2 regions of the Serratia sp. Sp408 genome follow, and region 2 is predicted to be linked to the other one. Evidence: predicted binding sites of a transcription regulator. Region 2 holds the regulator's gene; the other holds the start of a gene.
The links. The regulator Fur, encoded in region 2, represses iron uptake genes when iron is present. The targets are predictions, from matches to a motif close to ATAATAATGAGAACNACTATCAA.
Positions count from the first base shown of each region.

Region 1: the regulator Fur is predicted to act here: its motif matches at 2,563-2,585, upstream of fhuE (ferric-rhodotorulic acid/ferric-coprogen receptor FhuE).

Region 1 is NZ_JBXUFT010000005.1:171,369-181,182, reverse strand. It holds gene carB (carbamoyl-phosphate synthase large subunit) at 1-2,380, shown strand, start outside; gene fhuE (ferric-rhodotorulic acid/ferric-coprogen receptor FhuE) at 2,676-4,847, shown strand; gene kefF (glutathione-regulated potassium-efflux system oxidoreductase KefF) at 5,035-5,592, shown strand; gene kefC (glutathione-regulated potassium-efflux system protein KefC) at 5,585-7,438, shown strand; gene AC2AXP_RS16205 (LysE family translocator) at 7,479-8,093, opposite strand; gene AC2AXP_RS16200 (threonine/serine exporter family protein) at 8,221-9,021, shown strand; gene AC2AXP_RS16195 (threonine/serine exporter) at 9,018-9,482, shown strand; gene folA (type 3 dihydrofolate reductase) at 9,616-9,814, shown strand, end outside.
Region 2 is NZ_JBXUFT010000001.1:334,677-344,490, reverse strand. It holds gene ybfE (LexA regulated protein) at 61-348, shown strand; gene fldA (flavodoxin FldA) at 578-1,117, shown strand; gene fur (ferric iron uptake transcriptional regulator) at 1,442-1,888, shown strand; gene AC2AXP_RS01670 (beta-N-acetylhexosaminidase) at 2,089-4,752, opposite strand; gene chiQ (ChiQ/YbfN family lipoprotein) at 4,771-5,097, opposite strand; gene chiP (chitoporin ChiP) at 5,147-6,553, opposite strand; gene glnS (glutamine--tRNA ligase) at 7,078-8,745, opposite strand; gene nagE (N-acetylglucosamine-specific PTS transporter subunit IIBC) at 8,993-9,814, opposite strand, start outside.

The DNA.
Region 1 (9,814 bases), on a different contig from region 2:
TTCCAACGTGCAGTTCTCGGTGAACCCGAAGACCGGACGCCTGATCGTGATCGAAATGAACCCGCGTGTGTCACGCTCCTCGGCGCTGGCGTCGAAGGCGACCGGTTTCCCGATTGCCAAAATCGCCGCCAAGCTGGCGGTGGGTTACACCCTCGACGAGCTGATGAACGACATCACCGGTGGTCGCACTCCGGCCTCCTTTGAGCCGTCGATCGACTACGTGGTCACCAAAATCCCACGTTTCAACTTCGAAAAATTCGCCGGCGCCAACGACCGCTTGACCACCCAGATGAAGTCGGTCGGCGAAGTCATGGCGATTGGCCGTACCCAGCAGGAATCATTGCAGAAGGCGCTGCGCGGGCTGGAAGTGGGTGCTACCGGTTTCGATCCGAAAGTCAGCCTGGACGATCCGGAAGCGCTGACCAAAATACGCCGCGAACTGAAAGACGCCGGCGCCGAGCGCATCTGGTACATCGCCGATGCCTTCCGCGCAGGCCTGTCTGTCGATGGCGTGTTCAACCTGACCAACATCGACCGTTGGTTCCTGGTGCAGATTGAAGAGCTGGTACGTCTGGAAGAGCAGGTGGCAGCGTCCGGCATCAACGGGCTGACGCCGGAGTTCCTGCGCACCCTGAAGCGTAAGGGCTTCGCCGATGCGCGCCTGGCCAAACTGGCCGGCGTAGCGGAGAGCGCCGTGCGCAAACTGCGTCATGGTTACGGTCTGCACCCGGTTTACAAGCGCGTGGATACCTGTGCGGCGGAGTTTTCTACCGACACAGCTTACATGTATTCCACCTATGAAGAAGAGTGCGAATCCAACCCGACCCATGACCGACTGAAGGTGATGGTGCTGGGCGGTGGCCCGAACCGCATCGGTCAGGGCATCGAATTCGATTACTGCTGCGTGCACGCCTCGCTGGCGCTGCGCGAAGACGGTTACGAAACCATTATGGTCAACTGTAACCCGGAAACCGTTTCCACCGATTACGACACGTCCGACCGCCTGTACTTCGAGCCGGTCACGCTGGAAGACGTGCTGGAAATCGTGCGCATCGAGCAGCCCAAGGGCGTTATCGTGCAATACGGCGGCCAGACTCCGCTGAAGCTGGCGCGTGAGCTGGAAGCGGCCGGCGTACCGATTATCGGTACCAGTCCGGACGCGATTGACCGCGCCGAAGACCGCGAGCGTTTCCAGCAGGCGGTAAACCGTCTCGGTCTGAAACAGCCGGCCAACGCCACCGTTACCGCTATCGACCAGGCGGTAGAAAAGGCGGCCGGCATCGGCTATCCGCTGGTGGTGCGCCCTTCCTATGTTCTGGGCGGCCGCGCGATGGAAATCGTCTACGACGAGGTCGATCTGCGTCGCTACTTCCAGAATGCGGTCAGCGTCTCCAACGACGCGCCGGTATTGCTGGACCGTTTCCTGGACGACGCGGTGGAAGTGGACGTCGACGCCATCTGCGACGGCGAACGCGTGCTGATTGGCGGTATTATGGAGCACATCGAGCAGGCGGGCGTTCACTCCGGCGACTCGGCCTGTTCACTGCCGGCCTATACGCTGAGCAAGGAAATCCAGGACGTGATGCGCCAACAGGTGGAAAAACTGGCGTTTGAACTGCAGGTGCGTGGTTTGATGAACGTGCAGTTTGCGGTCAAGGATAATGAAGTCTACCTGATTGAAGTCAACCCGCGAGCGGCGCGTACCGTGCCATTCGTCTCGAAAGCCACCGGCGTGCCGTTGGCGAAAGTGGCGGCGCGCGTGATGGCTGGCAAAACCCTGGCCGAACAGGGCGTGACGGAAGAAGTGATCCCGCCGTACTACTCGGTGAAGGAAGTGGTGCTGCCGTTCAACAAATTCCCAGGCGTTGACCCGATTCTCGGGCCGGAAATGCGCTCCACCGGCGAAGTCATGGGCGTTGGCCGCACCTTTGCAGAAGCGTTTTCCAAAGCGATGCTTGGCAGCAACTCCGGCATGAAAAAACAGGGCCGTGCGCTGCTGTCAGTGCGCGAAGGCGACAAGGCGCGAGTGGTCGATCTGGCCGCCAGCCTGCTGAAGCAGGGCTTTGAGCTGGATGCGACCCACGGCACCGCGGTGGTGTTGGGTGAGGCGGGGATTAACCCGCGCCTGGTCAACAAGGTGCATGAGGGCCGTCCGCACATTCAGGATCGCATCAAGAATGGCGAGTACACCTATATCGTCAACACCACCGCAGGCCGCCAGGCGATTGAGGATTCCAAACTGATCCGCCGCAGCGCCCTGCAATATAAAGTGCATTACGACACCACGCTGAACGGCGGTTTTGCCACCGCCATGGCGCTGAAGGCCGATCCAACCGAGCAGGTGACCTCGGTGCAGGAAATGCACGCCCGTATCAAGTAAATACCGCATTAGCGTTCGCCGGGGGATTGCCTGGCGAACGCTGGCGGAGAGTGCCGCTCGGTCATCTCCGCCTTTTTTTCCGCCTTTTCGTCATCTGCCGTTACCTTCTCCCGCCTTGACCCACGCTCAATTAAGAAATTTCTTGGAACTTTTTGAAACAGCGGTTTACCCCATTAAAGCTAATGCGTATAGTTCTCATTTGTTTTTGCATGTCTGCGCCGTCAAATAAACGTATTCGTGGCCTGCCTGGGGTGCGAGCACCTTGGCACAATAAAAACTATATTGAGGAATTATCATGTCCTTCGTTGCTTCTCGTCTCAGGGGAAACCATGCCTGCGGCTTCCGGCCGTCTGCCGTCGGCGGTTTTACACGTTCCAGTCTGGCGTTACTGGTGGCAGCGTGTTGTTCCACGCCGGTAGTCATGGCAGCGGAAAGTGAAGACACCATTACCGTCGACGCTACAGCCAACGGCAGTATGCTGCCGGAGCAGGACTATGCGGTGCCGGTAACTCGCGCCGGTACCAAAATGGCGCTGACGCCACGCGATATTCCACAATCAGTCAGCGTGATCACTCAGCAGCGCATGCAGGATCAGGATCTGCAAACCATCGGCGACGTGCTGAGCAACACCACCGGCATCAGCGCCAACAATATCGATTCCGATCGCTCGACCTATTTTTCGCGCGGCTTCTTTATCAACAATTATCTGTACGACGATATTCCGACCACCGTCGATGAAGTGTGGAACTTTGGCGACGCCGCCGGTGATACGGCAATTTATCAGCGCATCGAGGTGGTGCGTGGCGCCAACGGCCTGATGACCGGCTCGGGCAACCCGTCTGCGGCGATTAATATGGTGCGCAAACATGCCGACAGCCGTGAGCTGACCGGCAATCTGTCCGCCAGCTACGGTCGCTGGAACAAGCAGCGTTACGTCGGTGACGTCAGCACGCCGCTCAACGCCGACGGTAGCGTGCGTGGGCGGGCGGTGGCTGGTTATCAGGATGGCGATGGTTGGCTGGACCGTTACGGCAACCGCAAAAAATTTCTGTATACCGTACTGGATGCCGATCTGACCGACTCGACCAAATTATCGCTGGGATGGGAATACCAGCAGAGCCACACCAGCAACCCGACCTGGGGCGGTTTGCCGACCTGGTACAGCGACGGCAGCCGGACTCACTACGATCGCAGTTTCAACCCGGCGCCGGACTGGGCGTATTCGGACAAGGAGTCGAACAAGATTTTTGCCGATCTGACGCAGCGTTTTGACAACGGCTGGCAGGCGCGCGTGAATGCAACCCACGCCAAAACCACCTTTGATTCCAAACTGATGTATGCCTCGGGTTACCCGGATAAAATCACCGGCGACGGGGTGATGGCCTACGGTGGCTGGAACAAGGGCACGCGCAAACTCGACTCGCTGGACGCTTATGCCAGCGGACCGTTTGAGCTGTTCGGCCGCCAGCATGAATTGGTGGCCGGCGGCAGCTACAGCAAGCAGAACAACTATTACTTCAACTCACAGTCGATGCTGTCCACGGCCGACGTCGGCAACTATAACAACTGGGACGGCAACGTCACGCAAGGCAGTTGGTCACCGTGGGTGGTGTATGCCGATGATACGCTGCGACAAAAGTCATTCTACGGTGCGGTGCGTTTCTCGCTGGCCGATCCGCTGTCGCTGATTGTTGGCGCGCGTTATACCGACTGGCGCGCCAACGGTACCACCGCCACCAGCAGCAAAGACGCGGTGACGCCCTATGCCGGGCTGATCTACGACATTAACGACACCTATTCGGCCTATATCAGCTACACCGAAATCTTCCAGCCGCAAACGGTTCGCGATGCCAACCGCAACTATCTTGACCCGACCACCGGCAAGAACTACGAAGCGGGGATTAAGGGCGATTGGCATAACAGTCGCCTGACGGCCTCACTGTCGGTGTTCCGTACCGAGCAGGACAACCTGGGTGTCAGCACCGGTGCCTATATTCCCGGCACTGCCGAAATGGCGTATGAATCGATCAGCGGTACGGTGAGCCGCGGGGTTGAGTTTGAAGTCAACGGCGCGTTGACCGACAACTGGCAGATGACCTTCGGCGCGTCGCGTTTTGTCGCCGAAGACAAGGATGGCGAGGCGGTGAACCCGTTTATGCCGCGCACCACGCTGAAGCTGTTTTCCAGCTACCGAGTGCCGGCACTACAGGCGCTGACCATCGGCGGCGGCGTCAACTGGCAAAACCATACCTGGCGTGACGACGCCGGCCCGGCGGGGGCATCGCGTCCCGAACAGGGCAGCTATGCGTTAGTTAACCTGTTGGCGCGTTATCAGGTTAACCAGCAGTTTTCGCTACAGGCCAACGTGAATAACCTGCTCGATAAAGAGTATTACGACTACCTCGGCAGTTATGCGGTCTACGGTGCGCCACGCAGCGTTTCTGTCACTGCCAATTATCAGTTCTGATGCCAGACGGGAGCCTGCTTTGCAGGCTCCTGCAACCGCTCCGACGGTTTTTCATCTGCTGGTTAAATTCATTCAGCAAATTTGTTGGCTCGCGTTAAAAATTTCCGCTATCAATCAAACAACAACCTGTCAGGCTGTGTGATTGGTATATATGCTTGATGTATTGGCAAGGAACGACGAGAACAGCATGATTCTAATCATTTACGCACACCCGTATCCCCGGCATTCCCATGCCAATCAGCGCTTATTGCAGGCGGTAAAGGACATTCCCGACGTGGAAGTCCGTTCGCTGTATGAGCTTTATCCTGATTTTAATATTGATATCAACGCCGAACAGCAGGCGCTGCAGCGTGCCGATCTGGTGGTGTTACAGCATCCGATCCAGTGGTACAGCCTGCCGCCGTTACTGAAACTGTGGATCGACAAAGTGCTGGAACACGGCTGGGCCTATGGTCATGAAGGCAATGCGCTGGTGGGTAAAGACTGTCTGTGGGCGGTGACCAGCGGCGGCGATGAACACCACTTCGAACTGGGTAACTACCCCAACTTTGCGGTGCTGGGGCAACCGTTGCAGGCAACGGCGATATATTGCGGCATGCACTGGCAGCCGTACTTTGCCGTACATAACACTTTCACCTGCAACGAGCCGGCGTTGATATCCGCCGGTGAGGCTTACCGCCAGCGTTTGATGCAATATCTGCTGGATCGTCAACAACCGCTGGCACTGGGAGCCGAAAATGGATAATCACGGCATGATGCTTGAAGGGCTGATCTATCTGGGATCGGCAGGTCTGTTGGTGCCGATCGCGGTGCGACTGGGATTGGGATCGGTACTGGGGTACCTGATTGCCGGCTGTATCATCGGCCCATGGGGGCTGAAGCTGGTATCAGATGCCGAATCGATCCTGACCTTTGCGGAAATCGGCGTGGTGCTGATGCTGTTCATTATCGGATTGGAGCTGGATCCGAAACGGTTATGGACGCTGCGCGCGTCGGTGTTTGGCGGTGGCGGATTACAGATGGCCGGCTGCGGGCTGGTGCTCAGTGCATTCTGTTATTTCTTGGGACTGGACTGGAAAGTGGCGCTGCTGATTGGCCTGGCGCTGGCGCTGTCTTCTACCGCCATTGCCATGCAGGCGATGAGCGAACGTAACCTGACGCCGTCGCCGATTGGCCGCGGTGCTTTTGCGGTGCTGTTGTTCCAGGACATCGCAGCAATTCCGCTGGTGGCGATGATCCCGCTGTTGGCCAATAGCGGCGCGGCTACCACGCTGGAAGCCTTTGCGCTGTCAGCGGCAAAGGTGGTCGGAGCGCTGGCGCTGGTAGTGTTGCTGGGCCGTTATGTGACGCGGCCGCTGCTGCATTTTGTCGCACGTTCCGGCATGCGTGAAGTGTTCAGCGCCGTGGCGTTGTTCCTGGTTTTCGGCTTCGGCATTTTGCTGGAAATGGCCGGTTTGTCGATGGCGATGGGGGCGTTCCTTGCCGGGGTACTGCTGGCAAGCTCGGAATACCGCCATGCGCTAGAAAGCGACATTCAGCCGTTCAAAGGCCTGCTGCTTGGCCTGTTCTTTATCGGCGTGGGCATGTCGATCGACTTTGGCACGCTGTTCAGTCATCCGCTGTTGATCGCCACGCTGCTGTTGGGTTTTATGTTGCTGAAGGCCGCCATGCTGTGGCTGATTGCGCCGCTGCTGGGCGTGCCGAAGCGTCAGCGCGGGCTGTTCGCCATTCTGCTTGGCCAGGGCAGTGAATTTGCCTTTGTGATTTTCGGCGCAGCGCAAATGGCCGGCGTGCTGCCGGTGGAGTGGGCGAAAGCGCTGACGCTGGCGGTGGCACTGTCAATGGCGGCAACGCCACTGCTGCTGGTTATCGCCGCCCGACGGGAGAACAATGCGCCGAAGGACGATCGTCCGGCGGATGTGATCGATGAAGAGAACGCCAGCGTCATCATCGCCGGTTTTGGCCGGTTTGGCCAGATCGCCGGTCGCTTGCTGTTGGCCAACGGGGTACACACCGTGGTACTGGATCACGATCCGGATCATATCGAAACGCTGCGCAAGTTCGGCACCAAAGTGTTTTATGGCGATGCCACGCGCGCCGATCTGCTGGAGGCCGCTGGCGCAGAGCACGCCAAAGTGCTGATTAACGCCATCGATGACGTGGAGGCCAACCTGCAACTGACCGAGCTGGCCAAGCGCCATTTCCCGCACTTGAAGGTGGTGGCGCGCGCGCGCGACGTCGACCACTGGTATCAGCTGCGACAGTTGGGCGTGGAAAACCCGGAACGCGAGACGTTCGAAAGCTCGCTGCGCATTGGCCGCGAAACCCTGGAATTGCTGGGGCTGGATGCCTACGAGGCGCGTGAGAAAGCGGACACTTTCCGCCGTTACAATCTGCAAATGCTGGAAGCGATGATGGAGAATTACGAAGATACCGAATTCCGCATCGCCACCTTGCAGCGGGCGAAGGAGATGCTCAGTACCGCCATCGAACAGGATCGGTCGCGTCTGGTACGGGTTCAGCAAACCGGCTGGCGCGGCAGCATCGACGGCAAGGCGCCGGAAGACGAGGTGGTGGAAGCCAAAGGGTAAGTCAGATGCGCTCTCCGCTGGAGAGCGCGTTTTTAGCGGCTTAGCTCAGTGCGACCTTAATCCCAAGCGCAATCAACATGCCGCCCAGCAGTTTATCGACCACCTTCTGCACTTTTTCCAACCCGCGGCGTACCGGCCCGCTTTGAATCAGATATACCAGCAGCGGCCACCACAGCGCCGACAGGCCAAGGATTATCCCCGCATACCACAATTTTTCACCGATGCCGGAGTCGATCTGCAACACCTGGGTGAACACCGCCAGGAAGAACAGCGTAGCCTTTGGGTTCAGCAGATTGCACAGATAACCCTGCATAAAGGCATTTTTCAGGCTGACCTGCTGCTGTGGCAGATTACTGACGTTCATTTTACCGCCGCCGCGTGACAGCAACGCCTGGATGCCAACCCAGATAAGGTAGGCCGCACCGGCATATTTCAGCAGGTTAAACAGCCACGGCGTGGTGGTAATCACCACCGCCAGCCCGGCGACGCAGTACGACATATGGGTCGCGACGCCGAAAATCACGCCGCAGGCGGTCATCATCGCCGCCAGCCGTGGATAACGTGCGGCGTTCTTGATCACCAGGAAAAAATCCGGCCCCGGCGACAACATGCCCAGCGTGGCGATCCCGGCGACGAACAGTGTGGTTTCAAGCATGGTCACAGTCTCGGTAAAAAATGTCATTGCATTGATAATAACGCTGAGCACCCTGACGCGCATCAACCCATTGTGGGCAGAATAAGCAATATGATGAACATTCATTCAGCGTGAATCACGGGGCAGTATGAAGCAGCAAGCCATCATCAGCATGCCGGAGCCTAACCGGCAACAACGAGACATCACCCGACTGTGCATCCAATGCGCACTGATGCTGTTGCAGCACGGTGCCGAAAGCATGGTGGTTGAACAACTCTCCACCCGCCTCGGGCTGGCGTTGGGCATGGACAGCGTAGAAAGCTCGATTTCCGCCAACGCGGTGGTGCTGACGACCATCAGCAACGGAGCCTGTCTGACCACGACGCGCAAGAACATCGATCGCGGTATCAACATGCAGATGGTCACCGAGGTGCAGCACGTGGTGATTCTGGCGGAACATCGGCTGGCGGACGTCGGCGAGGTGGCAAAGCGCCTCGACAAGATCCGCCCGCTGCGTTACCCACGCGGTCTGGTGGTATTGATGGTGGCACTCTCCTGCGGTTGCTTCAGCATGCTTAACGGCGGCGGTAGCGATGCGTTCGCCGTGACCTTTATCGCCAGTGGTCTGGCGATGTGGGTACGGCAGATGTTGACCGCTCGGCAGATGAACCCGCTGATCAACTTCTGCCTGACGGCGTTTGTCGCCACGTCGGCATCCGGCTTGCTGCTGCGTCTGCCGTGGTTTAATCAGACGGCCAGCGTGGCGATGGCCGCCAGCGTATTGCTGCTGGTGCCGGGCTTTCCGCTGATCAATGCGGTGGCGGATATGTTCAAGGGGCATGTCAATACCGGCCTGGCGCGCTGGGCAATGGCCAGCCTGTTAACCCTCGCCACCTGCATTGGCGTAATAATGGCGATGTCGCTGTGGGGTTTGCGGGGGTGGTCATGATGCTGTTATGGGCGCTGGGGCGCGATATGCTGCTGGCGGCGGTGCCGGCGCTGGGGTTTGCCATGGTGTTCAACGTGCCGCTGCGCGCGCTGCGCTATTGCGCCTTGCTTGGTGCGTTGGGGCACGGCTCGCGCATGCTGCTGATGGCGGGGGGCATCAATATCGAATGGGCGTCGTTTCTGGCGGCGGTGCTGATTGGCATTATCGGTATATATTGGTCGCGCTGGTTGCTGGCGCATCCGAAAGTATTCACCGTGGCGGCGGTTATCCCGATGTTCCCTGGCATCCCAGCCTATACCGCCATGATTACGCTGGTGGAGATCTCACACCTTGGCTATAGCGAGGCGCTGATGGCGGTGATGGTGACGCATTTTCTCAAAGCCTGTTTTATCGTCGGCGCGTTGTCGATCGGCCTGTCGTTACCGGGATTATGGTTGTATCGCAAACGCCCGGGGGTATAGCTTAGTGCCGGTAATTATTAGCTATTCTGATAAGAGCTATCTTATATATTCACATTGCTTGTTTGCCCTATCGACGGCCGATGGGGCTTTACGTATAGTGTGAGCAATTTTGCTGCCTATACAGGGTTTAACAATGATTATCAGCCTGATCGCTGCCTTGGCGGCGGATCGCGTAATTGGTATGGAAAACGCCATGCCATGGCATCTGCCAGCCGATTTGGCGTGGTTTAAACGTAACACGTTAAATAAGCCGGTCATTATGGGCCGCAAGACGTTTGAGTCGATTGGCCGCCCATTGCCGGGGCGCCATAATATCGTGTTGAGCAGCCGAG
Region 2 (9,814 bases):
CGAACCGTCCGGAAGCGTGAAACGCTTTTTGATGCAAACTCCCTTGCAGTACCGCTACCTATGGCAAAAGAACAAACGGATCGCACGACGCTGGATCTGTTCGCAGATGAACGCCGTCCGGGGCGCCCGAAAACCAACCCGCTATCCCGTGATGAACAGCTTAGAATCAATAAGCGGAATCAGCTACGGCGCGATAAAGTACGTGGTTTGCGGCGTGTGGAGCTGAAAATCAACGCGGATGCGGTGGACGCTCTGAACAAACTGGCGGAACAGCGTAATATCAGTCGCAGCGAGCTCATTGAGCAAATGCTGCTGGCGCAACTGGCGGAAGAACAGCCAGAACAATGATCTTATCAGCCGCACGCGCGGCGCGGCGTTAAGGATGACGCCGGATCAACTCCGCATTTTATTCTTCGGGCATCGCATAAACGCGATAAAACCCCGGGGCAAATTTCTGGCATGATACGCGTTTAGCGGTGGGAGCTGGCTCCTCACCATGGCGATATTTTAAACGATACCGGTGCGAAAGCCGGGCGTCGAGTATTGTAATTAATTGAATTTAAAGGTTATACGCGATATGGCTAACGTAGGCATTTTCTTTGGCAGCGACACCGGCAATACCGAAAACATTGCCAAGATGATCCAAAAACTTCTTCGTCAGAGCTTTGGCGACGATGTGGCTGAGGTGCATGACATTGCCAAAAGCAGCAAAGAAGATCTGGACGCATTCGACATTCTGCTGCTCGGTATCCCAACCTGGTATTACGGTGAAGCACAATGTGACTGGGACGACTTTTTCCCTACGCTGGAAGAAATAGACTTCAATGGCAAACTGGTCGCGCTGTTCGGCTGCGGCGATCAGGAAGATTACGCGGAATATTTCTGTGATGCGATGGGGACCATTCGTGACATCATCGAACCTCGCGGCGCAGCGATTGTCGGCCACTGGCCAACCAAAGGCTATCATTTCGAAGCCTCCAAGGGTCTGGCAGACGACGATCACTTTATCGGCCTGGCGATTGACGAAGATCGCCAACCCGAACTGACCGACGAACGCGTGCAGGGCTGGGTGGCGCAAATCAGCGCAGAGCTGAGCCTGGCAGACATCGTAGGTTAAGCAGCGGTTATTTCCCCGCCGTTCAAGGCCCTGCGAGACGCATGATTAACGCAGGGCCGTTATCGACATCACGGATTGAAGCGATAGAAGCTACAAAATTGTAACTTCCCCCCTCGTCACGGTAGACTGCGGTTCGGTTTATCCCACCCATCAAGATGTTACATGTGTGACATGTAACGGTGCGAATATATCTTTGTTAACAACCGGCGGTTTCCATTTAGGTCAACCGGTTCTATAATGAGACGCAATAAATTCTTTGTGCCGACCGATGCCATAGGCAAAAATGCCTCAACTTGATTAGCATAGTAACAGGACTGAATCCGCATGACTGACAACAATACCGCATTAAAGAAGGCCGGCTTAAAAGTCACGCTTCCGCGACTCAAAATCCTGGAAGTACTGCAAGATCCGGCTTGCCATCACGTCAGTGCGGAAGATTTGTACAAGAAACTGATTGATATGGGCGAAGAAATTGGTCTGGCGACGGTTTACCGCGTACTGAACCAATTTGACGACGCCGGGATTGTCACCCGTCATAATTTCGAAGGCGGCAAATCAGTATTCGAACTGACTCAGCAGCACCATCACGATCACCTGATTTGCCTGGACTGCGGCAAAGTGATCGAATTCAGCGATGAATCCATCGAAGCGCGTCAGCGTGACATTGCCAAACAGCACGGCATCAAACTCACCAACCACAGCCTGTACCTGTACGGTCATTGCGCCATCGGTGATTGCCGCGAAGACGATACGCTGCACGACAAAAAATAATGCTGATGCATTAATAAGCAAGGAACCGCCAGACGGCGGTTTTTTTATGCCTGTCAGACAGGCAAAAAAATCCCCGGACGCGCCGGGGAAATCATGTCACAAAAGATAACAATGCAGCGGCAAACCACCTCTTTCATCAGGGTATTACCCCCTCCACACCCCAAACGCCCCGCCGCCGACACGCAGCGAGGCATTGGTCACTACGCCTGCACCGGTTCCGCACGGCTAAAGCGCTTGCCGTCAGGGCTGACCGCGCGAATTTGCACCTCGCCGGCTACTGCCGGCTTGGCGCTGTCATCATAGCGTTGCCACTGTTTGCCACCGTCGGTGGAATACTCGATAGCCAGTCCCGGCAAAGCAATATTGGCCTCCAGCTTGCCGTTGACGATCCGCGCACCTGGCACCGGCAGGCGGTATTTTACCCCGCCTTTATCCAGCTTGCCCAACTCGCGCTGCCCCAGCAGGTTGGCAAACCGCAGCCAGTCCTGCTGCAACTTTTTGTCATCGACCAAGTGGGTTTCCCCGCCCTTGTATTCTCGACCTGCCTTATAGTCCTGTTCCCAGCTGGCGCGGTGCCAGGCTCGTTCCGCCACCGACAGCGAGCGCGGGAACATCATATATTCCATTTGCGGATCGGTGCGCACCACTTCACTCCACAGCTGGGCGGAAAGGCCATAGGCGCCCGGCCACGGTTTATCGCTCTTGGCGGTGAAATAGTTGCCATCGCGATCCACCGACGTTTCAGCGTTCTGCGGCATGTTATCCGGTGCAAAGCTGAATATTTTGCGCTCATCACTGAAGCGGGTGCCCCAGTAATAGCCGCTTTCGTTTGGATTGACCTCATACGGGAAGTCCAGATAGACGTAGTCGGGGTTGGAAACCACCACTTCGTAACCCTTGTTGGCCCAGTCATTTACCGAATCGAACCCGCCCCAGTACAGGGTATCCCAGAAGTTGACGCCAACGCGCGCCGTGGCAAACGCCTTGGCGTCTTTGGCATCCTTCAAGCCATCCTGCCAGGCCTGCATTCTGTCGATGCCGTGCGCTTTAACCAGTTTGCTGACTTCCTGACCGAAGTAGCTCGGCAAGTGTTCCATGTCGGCAACCTTGCCCTGCTTGATCATCTGTTGGCAAACCTGCGACTTGGCCCACGGTTTGTCTTCTTTGCTCAGATCGAGCATGCCTTTGCCCGGTTCTGGCTGTTTGATGTCGGTATAACCGGCGCCCAGACGGATGTTCTTGGCTTCATCGCCGCCAAAGTGCCAGGTTTTCAGCGGTTGACCGGCTTCCTTATGCATTTGGGCAATTTCACCGATCACCTTGTCGACAAAGCGGGTTGATGAATCCAGGCACGGGTTCAGATAACTCTGGCGATTGAAGAATTGCACCGAGGTAGTATTGGAGCTGTCGGTAGGATCCAGCAGACGGAACTCCTCGGCCTCTTTTTGCTTACCTTCGGCAAGCAGTTTCTTATAACGCGCTTCCATGGATATCACCGCCGCACGCGCGTGCGCCGGCATATCGACCTCCGGGATCACTTCAATCTGGCGTGCCTGGGCGTATTTGATGATGTCGATATAGTCCTGACGGCTGAAGAAACCACCGTAAACCTCTGGCCCCTGACCGTACTGCGGCAACAGGCAGGTTGTTTCGCTCAGGTCATGGCAGCGTTGGCCGCCGATCTCGGTCAGCTCCGGCAGGCCGGGGATCTCGATGCGCCAGCCTTCATCATCGGTCAGGTGGAAGTGGAACTTGTTCAGCTTATAGGCCGCCATCTGATCCAGCAGACGCAGCACCGCATCCTTGTGGTGGAAGTTGCGCGCAACGTCGAGGAACAGGCCACGGTATTCAAAGCGCGGCGCATCTTTAACATCCAGCGTGGCGATTTTCTTGTCGCCTGTGGTCGGGATCAGCGACAGAATCGATTGCAGGCCATGGAACACCCCAGCCTGATCGAAGCCGGTCACCACCGCCTGTTTGGCGCCGATCTGCAACTGATAGGCGCCTGCCACCGCCAGGTCGCCCTTGAAGGCGTTCGGCTTGATGTCGGTTTTAATCGGATAACCGCTGCGTGTCGGTGCCACCCCCAGCAGGGTAAAACGCTCACTGACCACATCGGCCGACGGTTTGGCCAGCGCACTCAGGTCCAGCGCCACGCCGTTGCTCAGATCCACGTCCTGGGCATGAACCTTGAGGTCCATTGGCGTCGGGATGATTTGCCCGCGCAACGACGCCGTCGGCAGGGTTTTCAACTCGGCGTTTTTGACAAAGCGCGAGGCCGGCGTCATCAGAACGTTTTTATCGTCCTTGGTACGTTTCCATTGATCGCCGGTAAACGGTGCCACAAACTGATCCAGATCTTCGGTATCGGTATTGGCCAGCATTTTCGGTTTGGCGTCACCAGAGGTCGCATACCAGCGCGGCAGGAAGTCGGTTTTGAACAGTTGCCAATATTCCGTCACGATCGGAATTTCCACCGCTTTGCCAGCCGGGAAACCGCTGAAGGTTTCGCTTGGCACCAATTTATACAGATCGCCGGTCAGGTGAGAGATGGTGAACTGATCGTTGTCGACCTGCAGCGTCTGGCGTGGGCTGTGGAAGTAGATAACCCAGTCCTTGCCGGTGATATCTTGGCCGTCGTTGGCCAGCGTAATCAGGACCTTGTTGCACGATGCCCAGTCTGCGCCCAGCTTGGCGCAATCAACGCCATGTTCAGCCGCGCGATTGTCAACCATCTTGATATTCAGTTTCAACTGGCTCAGTTGATCCACCAGCTGTTGATCGGCCATGGCGCTGCCGATATTGCCGAACATGCCAACGCTGGCCGTTAATGCGGCAAGGGCACTCAATTTGAATATGTTCATCTTCGACCTCATCCGTAATCAGTGATTATTTGCGCGAATTTCTTGCCAGATCTTGCCGCACTGGCTGTCATACGCCTGCCCATTGCCGGTGTGTACAGCCTGAATGCAGCTCTGATAATCCAGTACGCGGACCGTCTCCTGTTCGGCGAACTGTTGATGCTGTTTCTCTTGTTTCAATACGTTCAATACCGCCTGACAGGACTGCAGTTTCTCTGGCGAACCTTCCGCCGTATTGATGCAGGCACTGTAGGCCTGACGCAGTTTGGCGTCTTCCGGCGGGGTTTGCGGCTGAACGCAGGCGCTAAGCCCGAGTACCGCAGCCACCAACAACAATAGGTTTTTCATCGCTGTTCCTTGAGCATGCTTGCCCGGTGTCACCACCGGGCAAGGAGCATTAGAAGAGAGTAAATGGCGCAATCACGATAAATTTCACGTCGCGCTCATCCTGGAAGATGTTGCCGTAGCCGCCACCGTAGCTTGGGATGTCGGTATGGTTGTCGTATTGAGTAAAGTGCAGCTTGAACAAGGTGCCTTTCGCCCGCCCTTCCTGCACGGTGTACAGTGCATCCAGGCTGTAGGCACTTTCCTTCAAACGCTGGCTTTGGTCATACATCGGGTTGGTGCTCGGCTTGGCGTCCCAGCCGTAAACGTAGGATGCGCCCACCGCCCAGCCCGGAAGATTCCAGTTGCTAAGGTCATACATCGCGCCGGCGAACACCGCTTTTTCGCCATTGGCATTGAAGTCGGAACGGTTATCCCACCAGATATCCAGCCGGCCATTGGAGGAGGCGTAGGTTGGCGTCATACGCTGTAAAAAGAACCCCTGATTGCCTTCCGCCTTCACCCAGGTGCCTTCCAGCCGCAAATCGACCTGGCCGATTTTGTAGCCAAACGTCAGCGCTTGCAGCCAGGCCATGCCGTCATACAGATCGCTGGTACTTGCCGGATTGACGTCCTTGGCATCATGGATGCGGTCGCGCGCGCCATAGAATTGGTAACTGGCACTCAACGGGTTGCCGGCAACGTCAAATTTGTAAGAGCCTTTGGCAAAGTATTGGTCCATATAGCCTTGCGACTGGCCAAATGCCGCTTCCAATACCAGATCGTTCTTGAAGTCATACTTGGCGCCCAGCGAGTGCAGATAAGACACACCGGTTTTCTTGTCACCCTGGCGGAACTTGTCCATTTCCAGGTTCCATGGGGATTTGTATTTGTCGGTCCACATGTAGGAGAAACTCAGGGCACCGGCATCGCCGTAATCAAAGTTGGCTCCGGCTTCAGCACCCTGATAGGTGCCGGGCATAAAGCTCCAGTGCGGCGCCAGCAGCGTTTGGCCGGTCGGCTGGATCCAGCCGGCTCGCGCCCAGACCGGACCGTATTTGAATTTACCCGCCGCTTTGTAAACGCTGATACCGCTCTTGTCGCCGGACCAGTCTTCATCGTAGGCATGGTTGGAGTTGGAGAAGGCAATTTCGTTCGGGTGACCACTTTCGGAGGATTCCGCCATTTCGATGGCGGTAAAGGCCGCCAGATCGATACCGAACATATCCGCGGCATAGCCGGAGGAGAAATCCAGGTTGGCATTCCAGGTGGAATGCGACAGGTTGGTCTTGTATTTGTCGCCGTCCGTTACGTCTTTACGGTCGCGTTCACGTTGCCAGTAATAAATACCGCCGGTCAGCGTGGAGTCATCAATAAACCCTGCCGCTTTCGCCTCGGGGGCGATAGTAAAACCCGTTCCCAACAGTGCACCCGCGACTGCGAGCGCCAGCGATTTACGCTGTGCACCGTGCGTAGCCATAATAAAATTCCTCTTTGACGTAACGTAAAAGTGCGGCCGCCGTGTTCACCACTGCCCTGCACGGCCGCTAATAAAAACCCAATCGGGTAAAAGTTTTTCGCCATGGGGGAAAAACCCCACAGCATTTATTGCTACTGATAGACTATTTTTCGCGACGCGAATTATCAATTGAAAATTACCATAGGTTTGTCAAAGTATGACAAAGAGCACATATTGATGAGAAATTATTACATCGTCAGAATTCGGTCATTTTGAATAAAAAATTCAATTAAATCAGAATAATTATTGATAAATCAGTTTTAAGAATCTTAATTGAATGGATTCAGCGCGGGTAAAGCCGTGAATTATCACCAGTTTAGAGAGCGCTCTCCAAATGACATTAATTCGCAACGCGAATATACAGCGGACAGGCGGTTTGCGGATTGATCGGCGCGGAAGAAAACAGCCGGCAATGGTCTGCGGGAAAGCAGCAAAAAAAAAGCGCAACCGACGTTGCGCTTGTTGTTCAGATCGGCTCGCGCGCTTTAGACGCCCGCTTTGGCCCAGGTATCACGCAGGCCGACGGTGCGGTTAAACACCAGATGTTCAGCCGAAGAATAGCGGCTGTCGGCGCAGAAATAGCCTTCGCGCTCGAACTGGTAGGCGTGCTCAGGCTGTGCCGCCGCCAGGCTTGGTTCGACAAAGCCGTGCTTGATCACCAGCGATTCAGGGTTGACGGTCGCCAGGAAGTCCTCTGCCGCACCCGGGTTCGCCACGCTGAACAGACGATCGTACAGGCGAATTTCCGCCGGCAGCGCATGCGCCGCGGAAACCCAATGGATCACGCCCTTCACCTTGCGGCCATCGGCCGGATCCTTGCTTAAGGTGTCCGCATCGTAGCTGCAGAAAATGGTGGTGATCTCACCGTCCGCGTCTTTTTCCACGCGCTCGGCCTTGATGACATAGGCATTGCGCAGGCGAACTTCCTTACCCAACACCAGGCGCTTGTACTGCTTGTTGGCTTCTTCACGGAAGTCAGCGCGGTCAATGTACACTTCGCGGCTGAACGGCACCTGACGGTCGCCCATTTCCGGTTTATTCGGATGATTGGGCATGGTGACCATTTCCACCGCGTCTGCCGGCAGATTTTCAATCACCACCTTGACCGGATCCAGAACCGCCATGGCTCGCGGGGCATTTTCGTTCAGATCGTCGCGAATGCAGGATTCCAGCGCCATCATTTCAACGTTGTTATCCTGCTTGGTCACGCCGATACGCTGGCAGAATTCGCGAATTGACGCTGCGGTATAACCACGGCGACGCAGGCCGGAGACGGTCGGCATACGCGGGTCATCCCAGCCTTCAACGATATTCTCGGTCACCAGCAGGTTCAGCTTGCGCTTGGACATGATGGCGTATTCGAGATTGAGACGTGAGAACTCATACTGACGCGGATGGCATGGAATGCTGATGTTATCCAGCACCCAGTCATACAGGCGACGGTTGTCCTGAAACTCCAGCGTACACAGCGAATGGGTAATGCCTTCCAGCGCATCGGAAATGCAGTGGGTGAAATCGTACATCGGATAGATGCACCATTTTTTGCCGGTCTGGTGGTGTTCGGCAAATTTAACCCGGTACAGAACCGGATCGCGCATCACGATGAACGGCGAAGCCATATCGATCTTGGCGCGCAGGCACGCCGTACCTTCGGCAAATTCGCCGTTACGCATTTTTTCAAACAGCGCCAGGTTTTCTTCCACCGTACGATCGCGGTACGGGCTGTTTTTACCCGGCGCAGTCAGGGTGCCGCGGTATTCGCGGATCTGTTCCGGCGTCAGTTCGTCAACGTAGGCCAGGCCCTTGTTGATCAACTCAACCGCATACTGGTGCAGTTGATCGAAATAGTCAGAGGAATAACGGACATTGCCGCTCCAATGGAAACCCAGCCACTCAACGTCGCGCTTGATCGACTCAACGAACTCGATGTCTTCTTTTACCGGGTTGGTATCGTCAAAACGCAGGTTGCACTCGCCTTGATAATCCTTGGCAATGCCAAAGTTCAGACAAATGGATTTCGCATGGCCAATGTGCAGATAGCCATTAGGTTCAGGCGGGAAACGGGTATGAACCGTTGAATGCTTCCCTGATGCCAGATCTTCGTCGATGATTTGACGGATAAAATTGGTTGGGCGGGCTTCAGCCTCACTCATTTCACTATTCCTCAAATGCCAGAGTGCTTCACATAACCGCCTATGATCCAACAACCCACGCGCGGAAACAACCGTTAGTTTCATCAAAAAGTATAAGGCTATGCCCCAGCGCGCTCCACCCTGTCGCCAGCGGGCGGCGGCGAGTGGCCAAAAAAAAGCGGGAAGAGATTGCTCTCCTCCCGCCAACGTCTGGGAGCGTCACGTCATGACTCGCTGGCCCCCAAGGTACTACTCAGGAAAAACTGTCTTATTTTTGAATCTCGAACAGGATGGTCTGGCCGGCAACCACAGTGCCGCTGGCCAGCGCGCTCAAACCGGCATAATCGTCGGCGTTGCTGACCACCACCGGGCTGATCATCGAACGGGCATTGGCATTGAGGAACGCCAGATCCAGTTCCAGAATCGGTTGCCCAGCTTTGACGTCGGCCCCCTCTTCCACCAGTCGTGTAAAGCCCTGGCCGTTCAGCGCTACGGTATCGATGCCCATATGCACCACGATTTCCGCACCGTTGGCCGTTTCCAGGCAGAAAGCGTGGTTGGTGTTAAAGATCTTGACCACGGTGCCGTCAGCCGGCGCCACAACGGTTTTGTCGGTCGGGCGAATCGCCACGCCGTCACCTACCGCTTTGCTGGCGAAGGCTTCATCCGGCACCTGATCCAGCGCGATCACTTCACCGGTGACCGGTGCGACCAGCGCTTCCAGTACCGCTTTCGGCGCGTTTGGCACCGCCTGCGGCTTGGCTTCGCTTGCCGGCACGGCGGTCGCGGCGGCAGCGGCAGGCACTGGACCGGCAGCCACCACGCTGCGCATGGCGCTGGCGATAAGTTCGGCACGGGTACCAACGATAACCTGCACGCTTTGCTTGTTAAGACGAATGACACCGGATGCACCGAGGCGCTTCGCCAGTGCATCATTGACCAGCGCCGAGTCTTTCACGTTCAGACGCAGGCGGGTAATGCAGGCGTCGATGCCAGTCAGGTTGTCGGAGCCGCCAATCGCACTGACGTAACGGCGAGCGATAGTGGTGGTTTCGTTTTCGTCTTTGCCAGCAGAGGCATCAACGTTGAC